DNA from 3 places in the Mesorhizobium sp. M0208 genome. Region 1 is predicted to be linked to each of the others. Evidence: predicted binding sites of a transcription regulator. Region 1 holds the regulator's gene; each other region holds the start of a gene.
What was found. The regulator PhoB, encoded in region 1, activates phosphate uptake and scavenging genes when phosphate is short. The targets are predictions, from matches to a motif close to TGTCATNNANCTGTCAT.

Region 1 (5,108 bases):
CTCGGCCTGATCCTGTTCGTCATCACCTTCCTGATCCTTGCCGCCGCCCGCTATATGCTGATGCGGATCGACGCCCGTACGGGAGCCTGACCGATGTCGACATCCTCATCGCTCCACAGCCGCCGCAAAGCCAGGAATTCGGTGATGATGGCGCTTTGCGTCGTCGCCGCCGGCATCGGACTTGCCTGGCTGGCGCTCATTCTCGGTGCGTTGGTCTATAAGGGCACAGCCGGGCTTTCGTTCGCGGTCTTCACCGAGATGACGCCACCACCGGGCGAAGCCGGCGGCCTGCTCAATGCCATCGCGGGCAGCCTGCTGATGACGATCATCGCCGTTGTCGTCGGCACGCCGATCGGCGTGCTGGCGGGAACCTACATGGCCGAGTATGGACGCTTTTCGCGCATCACCACCGTCGTCCGCTTCATCAACGACATCCTGTTGTCGGCGCCGTCGATCATCATCGGCTTGTTCGTCTATGAATTGATGGTGCGGCCAATGGGACATTTCTCGGCCATTGCCGGCGCCGTGGCGCTTGCCATCCTGGTCATTCCGGTGGTCGTGCGCACCACTGAAGACATGCTCAACCTGGTGCCGAACGCGTTGCGTGAAGCCGGTGCCGCGATCGGCGCGCCACGCTGGGTGGTGATCCGTTCGGTCGCCTACCGCGCCGCATTGTCCGGCATCGTCACCGGCATATTGCTGGCGATAGCACGCATTTCCGGCGAGACGGCGCCGCTGCTTTTCACCGCGCTCAACAACCAGTTCTGGAGCAGCAATATCAACGCGCCGATGGCCAGCCTGCCGGTGACCATCTTCCAGTTCGCTCTCAGCCCTTACGAGGAATGGCAGCAACTGGCGTGGACCGGCGCACTCATAATCACCCTGACGGTTCTGGGCTTGAGCATCCTCGCCCGCAGCCTTACCGGACGCAGAGAGGACAGATGACACAGATGTTGTCCCCAGACATGACGATGACCGAAACGGTCGCCAAGAAGACCAAGATCGAGGTCAAGAACCTCAACTTCTACTACGGCCAGAGCAAGGCGCTTAAGGACATCAGCCTGTCGCTGCCCGAGCGCAGCGTCACGGCCTTCATCGGCCCTTCGGGTTGCGGGAAATCGACGCTGCTGCGCGTCTTCAACCGCATCTACGAGCTCTACCCGAAACAGACCGCCGAGGGCCAGGTGCTGCTTGACGGCAAGAACATTCTCGACCGGTCGCAGGATCTCAACCTCCTCAGGACAAAGATCGGCATGGTATTCCAGAAGCCGACGCCGTTCCCGATGTCGATCTATGAGAACATCGCCTTCGGCGTCAGGCTCTACGAGAATCTCGGCAAGTCCGAGATGGACGGCCGCGTCGAGCAAGCGTTGAAGCGGGCCGCGCTGTGGAGCGAGGTCAAGGACAAGCTAAACGCCAGCGGCTTGAGCCTGTCCGGCGGCCAGCAGCAGCGGCTCTGCATTGCCCGCACCGTGGCAGTGAAGCCGGAAGTCATCCTGCTCGACGAACCGGCTTCGGCCCTCGACCCGCTGTCGACGGCCAAGATCGAGGAACTGATCGACGAGTTGCAAGCCGACTACACGATCGTCATCGTCACCCACAACATGCAGCAAGCGGCGCGCGTGTCGCGCCAGACCGCCTTCATGTATCTGGGTGAACTGGTCGAGTTCGACCGGACCGAGAAGATATTCACGTCGCCCCGCGAGAAGCGCACGCAGGACTACATCACTGGCCGCTTCGGCTGAGCCGTTCCGATCATGCATATGAGGACAGGACCATGGGCGAACACACAGTCGCTTCTTTCGACGAGGATCTCGAGCAGATCAGCAAGCTGATCCGCGACATGGCCGACCTCGCCGGTTCGATGGTCGGCGGGGCGACCAAGGCCCTGTTGAATTCCGATAACGTGCTGGCGCAACGCGTCGTCTCCGACGACGCCATCATGGATGCGCGTCAACGCGAACTGGACGATCGCGCCATCACCCTGATCGCCAAGCGCCAGCCAATGGCTCACGATCTGCGCCATGTCGTCGGAGCGATCCGCATGGCCGGCGACCTCGAACGCATCGGCGACCTTGCCAAGAATATCGCCAAGCGTGTGAGCGCGGTCGGCCTCAGCGCCACGCCGCGCGACCTATCGCATTCCATCGATGCGATGGCGCAGCTAGTGCTCATCCAGGTGCAGGGCGTCATCGAGGAGTATGCTGCAGGCGATGCGGCCGCCTTGGCCAAGCTGCGCGCCGCCGACGAGCGTATCGACGTCAAATACACGTCCGTGTTCCGCGAGCTGTTAACCTACATGATGGAAGATCCGCGCAACATCACTGCTTGCACGCATCTGCTGTTCTGCGCCAAGAATCTCGAGCGGATCGGCGACCATGTCACCAACATCGCCGAAAATGCGTATTATGTGCTGACCGGCGAACAATTGCCGGTCAATCGTCCGAAGCAGGACGAAACGACAATGTCCGCGCCGGTGACATGATGGGGGTGCCCAGCCGATGATCGCACCACGCATAATGGTGGTGGAGGACGAGGAGCCGTTGGGCGTGCTGCTCCGCTACAATCTCGAATCCGAAGGCTACCAGGTCGAGGTGGTGACACGCGGCGACGAAGCCGAGATCCGTTTGCAGGAGAATGTGCCCGACCTTCTGGTGCTCGACTGGATGATACCGGCGGTTTCCGGCATCGAGCTCTGCCGCCGGTTGCGCGTGCGCCCCGAAACCGAGCGGCTGCCGATCATCATGCTGACCGCGCGCGGCGAGGAGAGCGATCGGGTGCGCGGTCTTTCGACCGGCGCCGACGACTATCTCGTCAAACCGTTTTCGACGCCGGAATTCATGGCCAGGGTCAAGGCGCTGCTGCGGCGCGCCAAGCCGGAAGTGCTGTCCAGCGTGCTGAAGGTCGGCGACATCGTGCTCGATCGCGAATCGCACAGGGTCTATCGCAAGAAGAGCGAAATCAGGCTCGGGCCGACCGAATTCCGGTTGCTCGAGTTCATGATGCGGCATCCGGGCCGCGTCTTCTCGCGTAGCCAGTTGCTCGATAATGTCTGGGGCGAGACGATCTACATCGACGAACGCACCGTCGACGTCCATGTCGGGCGGCTGCGTAAAGCCGTCAATAACGGCCGCATGCCGGATGTCATCCGCACCATCCGCGGTGCCGGCTATGCGATCAGGGAAGATTGACCCGCCTGGTCAGGCGACGTTCTTTCTGACGCCGGGCCTCATTTGCGCGCCCGGCGCGAAAATCTCCTGGTCGACGAAGCTTAACGCCCGCATCGCGCAGCCTTCGCGGATCAGCGGCAATTCGTTCGGCTCGGTATCGAAGGAGATCGAGCCCGAGTGCTGGCCGCCGGCGGTCTGGGCGATGGCCTTGCGCAAGGCCGGCTCGATCAGATCGAAGGCGGCGGCACTGGCGCCGACCATCGCGACCGGTGCCGGATCGATCAGCGCGAACAGCGAGCCGAGACCGAAACCCAGCGCTTCGCCGGCCTTGCGGTAGGCCTCGCGTTCCGGCCCATCCTTCTCGCGCGCGCGGGCGGCCAGCGCGCGCATGTCGGCGTCGCTGACGTCGGCGATAGGTTCGCTGTCTTCGCTCATCTGCCTGGCGTTGCGCCAGATGGCATAGTTGCCGGCATAGGCTTCGATGCAGCCGCGCCGCCCGCAACGGCAGAGCGCTCCGCCCGGACGATGGATCATGTGGCCAAATTCGCCGCCCGAGGAATGCGTCCCGGTGAACAGTTCGCCCTTCAGCACAAGCCCCATACCGATGCCATGCGAAAGCAGGATGGCGATGAAGTCGTCGCGATAGCGATCCGGATCGCGCCAGCGCAAAGCCACCGCCATCATATTGCAGTCGTTCTCCACCGTGGCCGGGATACCGAATTCGTCTTCCAGCATGTCGGCAAAGGCGATGTCGGTCTGCGGCGTGATCGGCGACCACAGCATGGCGCGTGCAGGGGAGTCGGTAATGCCCTGAATCGCCAGGGCGATGCGGGCGACACTGCGGGCGTCAAGGTCTGGGTCCTCGAGCCGGCGCCGGACGATGGCCATGCATTCGCGGATCAGCTCGTCGCGCGGCATGGTCAGCGTGTCCAGCCGGCGCTGTTCCTCGGCGACCACCTGTCCCGCATAGTCGATAATGGCGGCCGACAGGAAATTCAGTGACAACACCACGGTCAGCACCGCCGCCGCTTCCGGGTTGAGGGCGAGGCCGACCTGCGGACGACCGCGTTTCAACGAAACGGCCTCACTTGCCTTGCTCTCGGCGAGGATGCCTTCCCGTATCAGGTCGGAGGAGATCGCCGATATGGTTGAATGACTGAGGCCGGTGGTGGCTGCGATCTCCGTACGCGACGGCTGGCCGGCCCGGCGCACCGCCGAGATCACCATCGCCCGGTTGCGCCGGCGCAAATCGTCGTGGCGGATTCCGACCGACATCGTTTTGCTTTCCTCCCGGTTGCCGCGGCCGCTCATGAACCGGAAGCCGTCGGTAATGTCCGACAAATAGTGTCGGATGCGGCAAATAGTGTCAGATGCAGGTGGCGCTGTCATCGTTTATTCCGACGCTCGAAAAAACTCGCACAGTCATCAAAATCCATCACAATCGATGTTGACAGCAGCCGGAGATCGGGCCAGTATTTTTTCGAGGCTCGAAAAAATTAGAGCTTCTAAGCTGGTCGTTGAGCAATTGGTCACGCCGTACGCGGCGCAGGGAGGATATGATGAAGAAATTCACGACCGCCATTCTGGCGGGTGTCGCCATGACGCTGGCGCTGGCGTCGGTGGCGCAGGCGAAAGACAAGGTCATCGGCGTTTCCTGGTCGAACTTCCAGGAAGAGCGCTGGAAGACCGACGAGGCCGCAATGAAGGCGGCCATCGAGGCCGCCGGCGACAAGTATATTTCCGCCGACGCACAGTCCAACCCCGGCAAGCAGCTCACCGACGTCGAGAGCCTGATCTCGCAGGGTGCCAATGCGCTGATCATCCTGGCACAGGATGCCTCGGCCATCGGGCCGGCCGTGCAGAAGGCACTGGACGAAGGCATCCCGGTCGTCGGCTATGACCGGCTGATCGAGAACAAGGACGTGTTCTATCTGACCT
Region 2 (5,108 bases), on a different contig from region 1:
CAAATGATTGCCGAGCGGCCGTTGCAAACCGTGTCTGACCAACGTGTGCAACATCTGACCCGAGACGATGCGGCTGAGATGCTCGCCCTGGCATTGCTCACCAAGCCTGGCCCATTCACGCTCGAAGCCTTGAGCCTGGGCGATTTTTGGGGCGTGAAAATCGAGGGCAGACTTGTGGCAATGGCCGGCGAGCGCATGAAGCAACCTGGCTATACCGAACTCAGCGGGGTGTGCTCACATCCGGAATTTCGCGGCGGTGGCCTAGGCAAGCTGCTGTCCCTGTTCGTGGCAAACCGGATAGTGGCGCGCGGCGAAGTTCCCTATCTCCACGCCTATGCCAGCAACGCCACGGCCATCAGACTATACGAGTCCATTGGCTTCAGGTTGCGAAGCACAATGAATGTGGCCGTGGTTCAGCGCACCGAATGATTAGTCGGCGCATGATGCGCAGCATGGATGCATCCCATATCAGGAAAGGAAGGATTTCGCATCCACCGAAATCCTTCCTCGAGACTGCAAGGCCTTCCTGCGTCTCAGACCGCGATCTTGCCGCCGCCTTGCCTGGTGATGGCAACGACCGCCGGGCGCACCGGCATGTCCGGCTTGAAGTCAGGCCAGCGGGTCGACAAATCCTCATAATAGGAGGGACGCCCAAAAGCCTCCCAGTCCTCGCCACCGTCGCCTGGATGCTGGACGGCAACGAAAGCAGTCTGGTCGTCCGGCGCAAACAGGGGACCACACATTTCGGCGCCGATCGGCACACGGAAGAACAGCTTTGAGGTCGCCCGCGCCGGGCCTTCCGTGTCGACCGCCCACAGGCCGTCGGTGCGGCCTGTGGCCTTCGGGCCCTGGCCGTCGGTAGCAACCCAGAGGCGGCCGGCCGAATCGACCGCGCAATTGTCCGGCATGCCGAACCAGCCATTGGCAGTGGTTGCGGTGGAGAAGGTGGCGCCGATTTCGGCCACGGCGGGATCGCCGCATTTCAGCAGGATTTCCCACTTGCCCTTGGTCGCAGCGAAATCACCGCCATCCTCGACGATCTCAATGATATGGCCAAAGGCGTTTTCGGCGCGCGGATTGGCGGCGTCGACCTGGTCGGCCTTGCGCTTCGAATTGTTGGTCAGCATGACATAGACCTTGCCATTGGCGGCATTGGGCTGGATGTCTTCCGGGCGGTCCATCTTGGTGGCGCCAAGCAGGTCGGCGGCACGGCGCGTCTCGATCAGCACGTCGGCCTGGCTGGCAAAGCCGTTTGCCGCTGTCAGCGGTCCCTGGCCGAAGACGATCGGCAGCCATTCGATTGAACCGTCCTCGGCGAACTTGGCGACATGCAAGGTGCCGTCGTCGAGCAAATTCATGTTGGCGGCGCGATCGTCCGGATTGAACTTGCCTGTGGTGACGAACTTATAGACATAGTCGAAGCGCTCGTCGTCGCCGAGGTAGAAGACGACACGGCCATCCTTGGCGACGATCGATTCTGCGCCCTCATGCTTGAAGCGGCCCATGGCGGTGCGCTTCCTCGGCACCGACGTCGGATCCTGGACGTCGACCTCGACGATCCAGCCGAAGCGGTTCGGCTCGTTCGGCTCCTTGCCGATATCGAAACGGTCGTGATGCGCCGCCCATTCATAGGCGCCTTCGGGAATGCCGAGGCGCTTGTAATTGGCCGCCTCGTTATGGCTCTGCGGCAGCTCGCCCGAGAAATAGCCGTGGATGTTCTCCTCGGCCATGACATAGGTGCCCCACGGCGTGACGCCGCCGGCGCAGTTGTTGAGGGTGCCGATGACCTTCGTGCCGCTCGGGTCGGCGCTGGTCTTGACGCGGTCGTGGCCGGCGACGGGACCCGACAGTGCCATCTCGGTGTTGGAGGTGATGCGGCGGTTGAGCTTGCCGTCGCGCACGACCTGCCATTTGCCGGCTTCTTTGCGGATCTCGACAATGGTGCCGCCATGCGCGGCCATCTCGACATCGACTTGCTCCTTGCTGAGGGGCGCCTGCTTGGCTTTGCCATCGACGATGGTGACGAGGCCCGGGAACATCAGATGCGGATTGGTGTATTCGTGGTTGACGACCAGCAGGCCATGCTCGGCCGAGCCGCCGATCGGGATATAACCGACATAGTCGTTGTTGTAGCCGAATTGTCTGGCCTGGGCTTCCGCCGACTGTTTTGTCGGATCGAATTCCGGCGAATCGGCGAACAGGGGATCGCCCCAGCGCAGCAGCACGTCGGCGTCATAGCCAGGTGCGACGTGATGCTTGTCGTCGATGCCGGCCTCGAGCTCGTCGAAAGCGAAAGCGGAGCCTTCGGCGGCGCGGGCGTTGTCGGCGGCGATCAGCGCCAGCGGGCTAACGGTAGCGGCTATGGCCGAGACGGCAAGCGAGCCCTTGAGGAAGCCGCGGCGCGAGAACCGCGCGGCGATGATCTCACCCATGGTGCGGTTGTCGGTGGGATTGGCTCCTGGCCCATCGTTTTCCTCGAGCAGGCTGGTGCGGAAATGGGCGTCAGGGGTGCGATGTTCGGTCGAGCGCTGTTCAGTCATGGGGGCCTGCCTCTGGCTGGATGGATTGCTGGAGCGTGTTGCCTGGCCAATCCGGTATTACCGGCAGGTCACAGTTTGATGACATGCCGGCTAATTGCCACCTGCGATTTCGTATCCAACATCAGCCCCGCTTGACCGCGACCGGCGCTTCGGAAACAAGAGCTGCGGCAGGCGCGTAGGGACCGCATCGGGAGGAACAAAAGTGAGTTTCTGGGGACTTGGGCAGCTCTGCGTTTCGACGGTGATCTTTCTGCTGGCGGCCATGGCCGCAAAACAGTGGGGGCTGGCGCCGAGCCTCGGCAAGATCGTGCTGACGTTGGCGCTCTATTCGCTGGGCAATCTGATCATGCTGAGGCTGATCCGTGAATTCGGCATGTCGGTGTCGTTCAGCCTGTCGGCGGTGATCCAGCTGGTGTCGGTGAATGTGGTGGCGCTGGTCTTCTTCGGCGAGCGCGTCAATGCCTTGCAGGCAACCGGCATTGTGCTTGCCATCGCAGCTGTGGCGCTGATCACGCTCGGGCCCTATCTGCAAAGGCTGTAGCTGCGATCGGGCCGATGAAGAAGATTGCAAGCAGACTGCGCAACTGGCTGGAGTTCCCGGTTCTGCTGGCCGGGCTGGTCATTGCCGGCGGGCTGTGGGGGTTCGAAGAACTGATGGAGCTGGCGCGGGCGACCACGCCGCATGCCTTCGACACCGAAATCCTGCTTGCCTTCCGCAAGGCCGGCCAGCCCGACAATCCGATCGGACCGGCGTGGCTGGAAGGAGCGATGCGCGACGTCACCAGCCTCGGCAGCGCCAGCGTACTGGTGCTGATCACGGCAGCAATGATCGTCTATCTGCTCCTTATCCGCAGGCCAGGCGCGGCGCTTCTCATGTTCGTCGCAGTGGCGGGCGGCCAGCTCCTGTCAAGCGTGCTGAAATTCGATATCGACCGGCCGCGCCCCGATCTGGTCTCGCATCTCGCCGATGTGGCATCGCTTTCGTTTCCGAGCGGCCACGCCATGCTGTCGGCGGTGACGTATTTGACGCTGGGCAGCATGGCGGCACGGTTTTTGCCCGGGCGCACAACGAAGATCTATGTGCTCGTGCTGGCGGTGCTGACGACGGTGCTGGTCGGCATCAGCCGCATCTATCTCGGCGTCCACTGGCCGTCCGACGTGCTGGCCGGCTGGTGCGCCGGCTTTGCCTGGGCGATGCTGTGCTGGCTGGCGGCACGATTGCTGCAGCGATGGCTAGGGCGGGCCGACGGCACCTGACGTCGGCCGGACTACTTCAAATCAGCCTGTTGATCAGGCCATGTCCGCAGCCTGCCAGCAGGAAAACCATCGACAGCAAGACTGTCGAGGTCGCCAACGCTTTGAATGTCTTCACCTGCTCATCCCTTTTAAGGTCGTACCTGTGAAATCGGTACCGCAACGGATGTCCCGCCTAACGATGTCGAGGTTTGTAGCATGCCAGCGCACCGGCTGGCAAAGACTGTTGCATGTTTCACATATGCAAGATGATGTTTGACCCATCATTATGAAGGTATTATACGTGATACTGCAGAACTCAGACGGGGTTTTGACCGATGATCACTGCCGCGCAGATGCGTGCCGCGAGGGCGCTGGCCGGCATCGATCAGAAGACCCTCGCCGAGCGCGCCGGGGTTTCGCTTCCAACCATTCAGCGCATGGAAGCGAGCGACGGCGTGGTCCGGGGCGTGGTCGATACGCTGATGAGGGTCATCCAGGCCCTTGAAGAGGCCGGGGTCGAGCTGATCGGCGAGAACCAGGCGAGCGAGCGTGGCGGCAGGGGCGTTCGCCTCAAGCCTGTCACGCCGCAGAACCCGCAAGGCTGACGCTACTGCCGCATCGCCGAAAATCAAATTCGATTTTCGGATAGTCCGATGCGCGGGTCAAAAGTGTTGGGGCGTATCTGTGCGCCTATTTGGACGCACGCCGCTCCAAGTCGCGACGGCGACCGCCGACAGTCCTGCCGACGATCCCGCCGCTCCTTGGTTTCATGCGGAAGGCACTCGATGGATCAGACGCAGCGGGCAGTGCATCAACCGGCGCGGCCGACATTTTCCGAACTGTTCACCCCGAAGCTGGTGACGGTGCTGCGCGAGGGCTACACGCTCACGCATTTCAAGGCGGATGCCATCGCCGGGCTGACTGTCGCCATCGTTGCGCTGCCGTTGTCGATGGCAATTGCCATTGCTTCAGGCGTGACGCCGGAGCGCGGGCTCTACACCTCGATCATTGGCGGATTCCTGGTCTCGGCGCTTGGCGGCAGCCGTTTCCAGATCGGCGGCCCGGCCGGCGCCTTCGTTGTGCTTGTGGCGGCGACGGTGGCGCGGGTTGGCGTCGACGGCTTGCTGCTGGCGACGATGATGGCCGGCGTGTTCCTGCTTGCCATCGGCTATCTCAGACTTGGCACCTACATCAAATTCATCCCCTACCCGGTGACCGTCGGCTTCACCGCCGGCATCGCTGTCATCATCTTCTCCGGCCAGATCGTCGAACTGTTCGGGCTGAAGCTCGCCGGCAAGGAGCCAGGGCCGCTGGTGCCGAAGCTGATGGCCA
Region 3 (5,108 bases), on a different contig from region 1:
CGCGGGTCTAAAGCTCGTTATCCCGTGGTGATTTGGCCGGTCGGCTTGCAGCCACGTTAAACAAGTCGCTAAAGGACCGTCGGCCGCAAGGCCATATGGACCGGTTGCGACTTTCGCGGCCGGTTTTTTGTTGTTTGGACCAATTTTGGTGTTTGGATGGAATGATGACCAAGAAGCGCGACTGGAAGCCTCAGACCGCACTCGTGCATGCCGGGACGCTGCGTTCCGGCTTCGGCGAGACCTCCGAGGCGATGTATCTCACCCAAGGCTATGTCTACGAGACGGCGCAAGCGGCGGAGGCCCGCTTCAAGGGCGAGGAGCCGGGCTTCATCTATTCGCGCTATGCCAATCCGACGGTCGACATGTTTGAGAAACGCATGTGCGCGCTGGAAGGAGCCGAGGACGCGCGCGCGACGGCATCCGGCATGGCGGCGGTGACGGCAGCACTGCTGTGTAGCGCCAAGGCGGGCGACCATATCGTGGCGGCGCGCGCGCTGTTCGGCTCCTGCCGCTGGGTGATCGAGACGCTGGCGCCGAAATACGGCATTGAGGCAACGCTGGTCGACGGCACCGACATCGCCAATTGGGAAAAGGCGGTCAAGCCAAACACCAAACTGTTTTTCCTGGAAAGCCCTACCAATCCAACGCTGGAGGTAGTCGACATTGCCGCCGTCGCGGCACTTGCCAATTCGATCGGCGCCAGGCTGATCGTCGATAATGTCTTCGCTACGCCCTTGCAGCAGAAACCCCTGCAGCTCGGCGCCCACATCGTCGTCTATTCGGCCACGAAGCATATTGACGGCCAGGGGCGTTGTCTTGGCGGCATCGTTCTGTCGGACAAGAAATGGATCGACGAGAATCTGCATGACTATTTCCGCCACACCGGCCCCAGCCTCTCGCCCTTCAATGCCTGGACGCTGCTGAAAGGCCTGGAGACGCTGCCGCTACGCGTACGCCAGCAGACGGAAAGTGCCGGCCGCATCGCGGATTTCCTGGCCGAGCGCCCGCAAATCGCCCGCGTCATCTATCCCGGCCGCGCCGACCACCCGCAAGCGGCCGTGGTCAAGAAGCAGATGTCAGGCGGCTCGACGCTGATTTGCTTCGATGTGAAGGGCGGCAAGCAGGCGGCCTTTGCCTTCCAGAACGCACTCGACGTCGTGCTGATTTCCAACAATCTCGGCGACGCCAAGAGCCTGATCACCCATCCGGCGACGACCACACACAAGAACTTGACTGATGAAGCCCGCGCCGAGCTCGGCATCGGACCGGGAACGCTCAGGCTGTCAGTCGGCCTTGAGGACGCCGACGACCTGCTCGAAGACATCGAGCAGGCACTGAGAGTTGCCGGATAAGGGCGGGCCGAACAGAGGCAGCGGGGACGTGCCGATCAGGCGCCGGACGGGGTCTCTTCCAGCTCCGCGACAGTCTTTGTCTGGATAGTCATCACGTTGCCGCGCCAGTCGACGGCGCCGCTCAGCCATCCGCGCGCCCAAATGGCGGGAAGCATCAGGTCTCGTGCCATCATCGCCGGGATCGTGCGCGGCGACAGGTGCCATCCCTTGGCCGAGGCCAAGGCGCATTCCGGCAGGTAGGCCGCGACCAGCACGGCGATGGCGGTTGCCGGCAGGCTGACGCCGGCGTCAGCCGCAGCGATCAGTGCAAGCACTAGCGGCGGTGCCGCGCCGATCAGGATTTCGGGGGCAAAGAACAGTGCAAAGGTGACGCGGCGCAGCCGCGCCCAGCGCGCCTGCCGTGACCAGATCTCGCCAAGCGTGCGCCGGCCGAGCGGCTGTTCGAAGGGAGAGGCGACAAGATTGACCCGCAGTCCGAGCCCATTGACCAGCTTGGTCGCGGCGGCGTCCTCGGCGATCTCGGCGGCAAGCGCGCGGATGCCGCCATTGGCATCGAGCATTGGCTTGTTCCACAACATGCTCTTACCCTGGGCGAAGCCGAGGCCGAGCGCCTCTCCAGCGTACTGCCAGCGTGCCTGCAGCGTGTTGAGAAAGGCGCATTCGACCTCCCCCCAGAAGCCGTCCGGCCGCGAGCCGATCGGCGTCGAGCAGACGAGGCCAGTGTCGTGCCGCCACGCCGCCATCAGGTACTGGACGTAGTCGCTCGGCATAAGCACGTTGGAATCGGCAAGGATGACCCAGCGATAACGCGCCGCCTCCCAACCCTTCACGCAATTGTTGAGTTTTGGATTGCCGCTGATGCGGTCGTCACCGACCAGAAGGCGGGCGCGAATAGCTGGAAAGCGCGCCATTGCGGCGGTGATCGGCTTGACCACCGGGTCGTCGGCATGGGCGACACAGAAGATGAGTTCGTAGCGCGGCCAGTCGAGTGAGAAGGCGCGCTCCAGCGTCTCTTCGGCAAACGGCTCGACGCCGCGCGCCGGGATGACGATCGATACCGGCGGCGCGTTGGCCGCGGGCGGTGCAATACTGGCTGGTCGCTTCAGCTTCTGCGAAGCTAACAGGATGCTGGCGAGATTTGAAAGAAGGAGGGCTATGGAAAGGAGGGCGGCTGCGTATGTCGGTTCCATCGAGATCTGGTCACTCCAGAAATGCCGGCCGCATGACAGCCGTTTTCAACAATTCGACAGAACGCTGAGTCGTCCGGCACAAGCCTGCACACCATCATTGTCATGTGTCACTCAAATGACATTGTTTTTCGGCACCTGCGCTTGAGATCGGGCAAGAAGATGCTGCGCATCGTTGACCAAACTGCGCTGAGCATCGAAAGTTCCATCTACATTGCTTTGGAGCAGTTTATGTACAGCGCCGTCACCCGCAACATCGAAGTGCAGGTCAGGCCGTTCTATCTGGAGGATCACTCCGATCCGCCGCAAAACCGCTATGTCTGGGGCTACCAGGTGACCATCGACAATCAGTCGGATGAGTTCGTGCAGCTTCTTTCACGCTACTGGCACATCACCGACGGTACCGGCAAAGTCGAGGAAGTGCGCGGCACCGGGGTCGTCGGCGAGCAACCCGGACTCAACCCCGGCGACAGCTATCAGTATACGTCCGGATGCCCGCTCTCGACCCCGTCCGGCATCATGGTCGGGCACTACACAATGCGCAACAAGCGGGGCGAGACGTTCGACGTCGCCATCCCCGCCTTCTCGCTCGATTTGCCGGGCACGCGGCGCACCGTCAATTGAGGGCCGTCATCCAGCCGCTGCAAACTCCGCCGGGTCGAAGTCATATTGCTTCGAGCAGAATTCGCAGGCGACGTGAATGCTGCCATCCTCGGTGCTGTCCCTGATCTCCTCGGCGGAAAAGCCTTCGAGAATGCCGCGGATCTTCTCCCTCGAGCATGAGCACTGGTCGGCGACCGGCACGCCGCCGAACACGCGGACGCCATGCTCGTGGAAAAGCCGGTAAAGCAGCCGTTCGGCGCCGATCGTCGGATCGATCAGCTCGGTCGGTTCAATGGTACCAAGCAGCGCCAGCAGCTCCTGCCAGGAATTGTCGGTCGGGTCATGGATTTCCTCACGCGGATCGCCGTCGCCACCGGGAAGGTCGGGTACGCGCATACGCTCCGCCGACTGCGGCAGGAATTGCGCCAGCAGGCCACCGGCCCGCCATTGCTCGCGGGCACCGCCGACGCCGGGCGTCAGAAGCTTGGCAACCGAAAGGCGGAGGTCCGTCGGAATCTGCTCCGACTGGCGGAAATAGGTGCGTGCGGCATCTTCCAGTGTGACGCCGTCGAGCTGGACGATGCCCTGGTAGCGCTGCGTGTGAGCGCCCTGGTCAATGGTCAGCGCCAGGACGCCGCTGCCGAGCAGCGTCTGCGGTGACGTCTCGCCGGCAGAAGTCAAAGCCTGCAGCCGGTCGGCATCGAAGCGGGCATAAGCGCGCAGCGCGTGCGGCGTGGAGAAATCGGCGACCAGCATGTCGACCGGCCCGTCGGTGCGGGTCTGCAGAATGAACTTGCCCTCGAATTTCAGCGAAGTTCCGAGCAGTACCGTCAGCACACAGGCTTCGGCCAGGAGCCGGGCGACCGGCTCGGGATAGTCGTGGCGGCTGAGAATGGCGTCGAGCATCGGCCCGAGCTGGACGGTGCGGCCGCGCACGTCGAGCGGGCCGACCTCGAACGGCAAGACATGATCGTCGCCGGCGTAGCCGAATTCGCCGAGCTTGGGTTTATGTTCAGCCAATTGATGAGTTTCCAACATGACAAAGCTCCGGGGCGCGGCGATGCCGCCCTCCGGGGCGCATGCGACGAGACGCGCTCGATTTGCGTGATGCGCCTGAGATAGGCACCACCCACTCCCGGATCAAGGCGGCCCAGATCAAGGCGGCCCGGATCAAGGCGGCGCAGATCAGGCCGGCCCGGATCATCGCGGCCCGTATCAAGCGCCCAGGCACCAGGCCAGGACCGCCTTCTGGGCATGGAGCCGGTTCTCGGCCTCATCGAACACCACAGAATGCGGTCCGTCGATGACCTCGTCGGTAACCTCCTCACCGCGATGCGCCGGCAGACAGTGCATGAACAGCGCGTCCGGCTTGGCTTTCGCCATCAGTGCCGCATTGACCTGATAGGGCAGGAAGACATTGTGGCCGCGGGCACGGTGCTCCTGGCCCATCGACACCCAGCAGTCGGTGACGATGCAGTCGGCCTCGTGAACGGCCTCCTCGGGCGAGCGGGTGAATTTCAGCTTGCCGCCATTGGCTTTCGACCAGTCGACATGCTTCTGAGCCGGTTCGCTGCCCTCGGGCACGGCGACGTTCAGCTTGAATTGGAACCGCGCAGATGCCTCCAGGAGCGAATGCAGCACGTTGTTGCCGTCGCCGGTCCAGGCGATCGTCTTGCCGGCCACCGGACCGCGGTGCTCTTCGAAGGTCATGATGTCGGCCATCAGCTGGCAGGGATGGGTCTCGTCGGTCAGCCCGTTGATGACGGGGACCGTAGCGTTTTCCGTCAGTTCCAACAGCCGGTCATGCGAGGTGGTGCGGATCATGATGGCATCGACATAGCGCGACAGCACCTTGGCCGTGTCGGCAATGGTCTCCGAGCGGCCAAGCTGCATCTCGGTGCCGGTCAGCATGATCGTCTCGCCACCCAACTGCCGCATGCCGACGTCGAACGATACGCGCGTGCGC

Region 2: the regulator PhoB is predicted to act here: its motif matches at 2,608-2,624, upstream of NKJ17_RS19915 (PhoX family protein).
Region 3: the regulator PhoB is predicted to act here: its motif matches at 2,647-2,663, upstream of NKJ17_RS02320 (ceramide glucosyltransferase).

What each region holds. Positions count from the first base shown of each region.
Region 1 is NZ_JAMYSP010000003.1:256,387-261,494, forward strand. Features, by position in the region: gene pstC (phosphate ABC transporter permease subunit PstC) at 1-90, shown strand, start outside; gene pstA (phosphate ABC transporter permease PstA) at 94-945, shown strand; gene pstB (phosphate ABC transporter ATP-binding protein PstB) at 942-1,745, shown strand; gene phoU (phosphate signaling complex protein PhoU) at 1,778-2,485, shown strand; gene phoB (phosphate regulon transcriptional regulator PhoB) at 2,502-3,191, shown strand; gene NKJ17_RS05110 (ROK family protein) at 3,201-4,445, opposite strand; gene xylF (D-xylose ABC transporter substrate-binding protein) at 4,730-5,108, shown strand, end outside.
Region 2 is NZ_JAMYSP010000020.1:8,082-13,189, forward strand. Features, by position in the region: gene NKJ17_RS19910 (GNAT family N-acetyltransferase) at 1-429, shown strand, start outside; gene NKJ17_RS19915 (PhoX family protein) at 534-2,540, opposite strand; gene NKJ17_RS19920 (hypothetical protein) at 2,743-3,081, shown strand; gene NKJ17_RS19925 (phosphatase PAP2 family protein) at 3,096-3,797, shown strand; gene NKJ17_RS19930 (helix-turn-helix domain-containing protein) at 4,112-4,381, shown strand; gene NKJ17_RS19935 (SulP family inorganic anion transporter) at 4,562-5,108, shown strand, end outside.
Region 3 is NZ_JAMYSP010000002.1:47,844-52,951, forward strand. Features, by position in the region: SAM riboswitch at 15-92, shown strand; gene NKJ17_RS02315 (O-succinylhomoserine sulfhydrylase) at 162-1,352, shown strand; gene NKJ17_RS02320 (ceramide glucosyltransferase) at 1,388-2,542, opposite strand; gene apaG (Co2+/Mg2+ efflux facilitator ApaG/CorD) at 2,771-3,163, shown strand; gene NKJ17_RS02330 (Hsp33 family molecular chaperone) at 3,170-4,180, opposite strand; gene argF (ornithine carbamoyltransferase) at 4,358-5,108, opposite strand, start outside.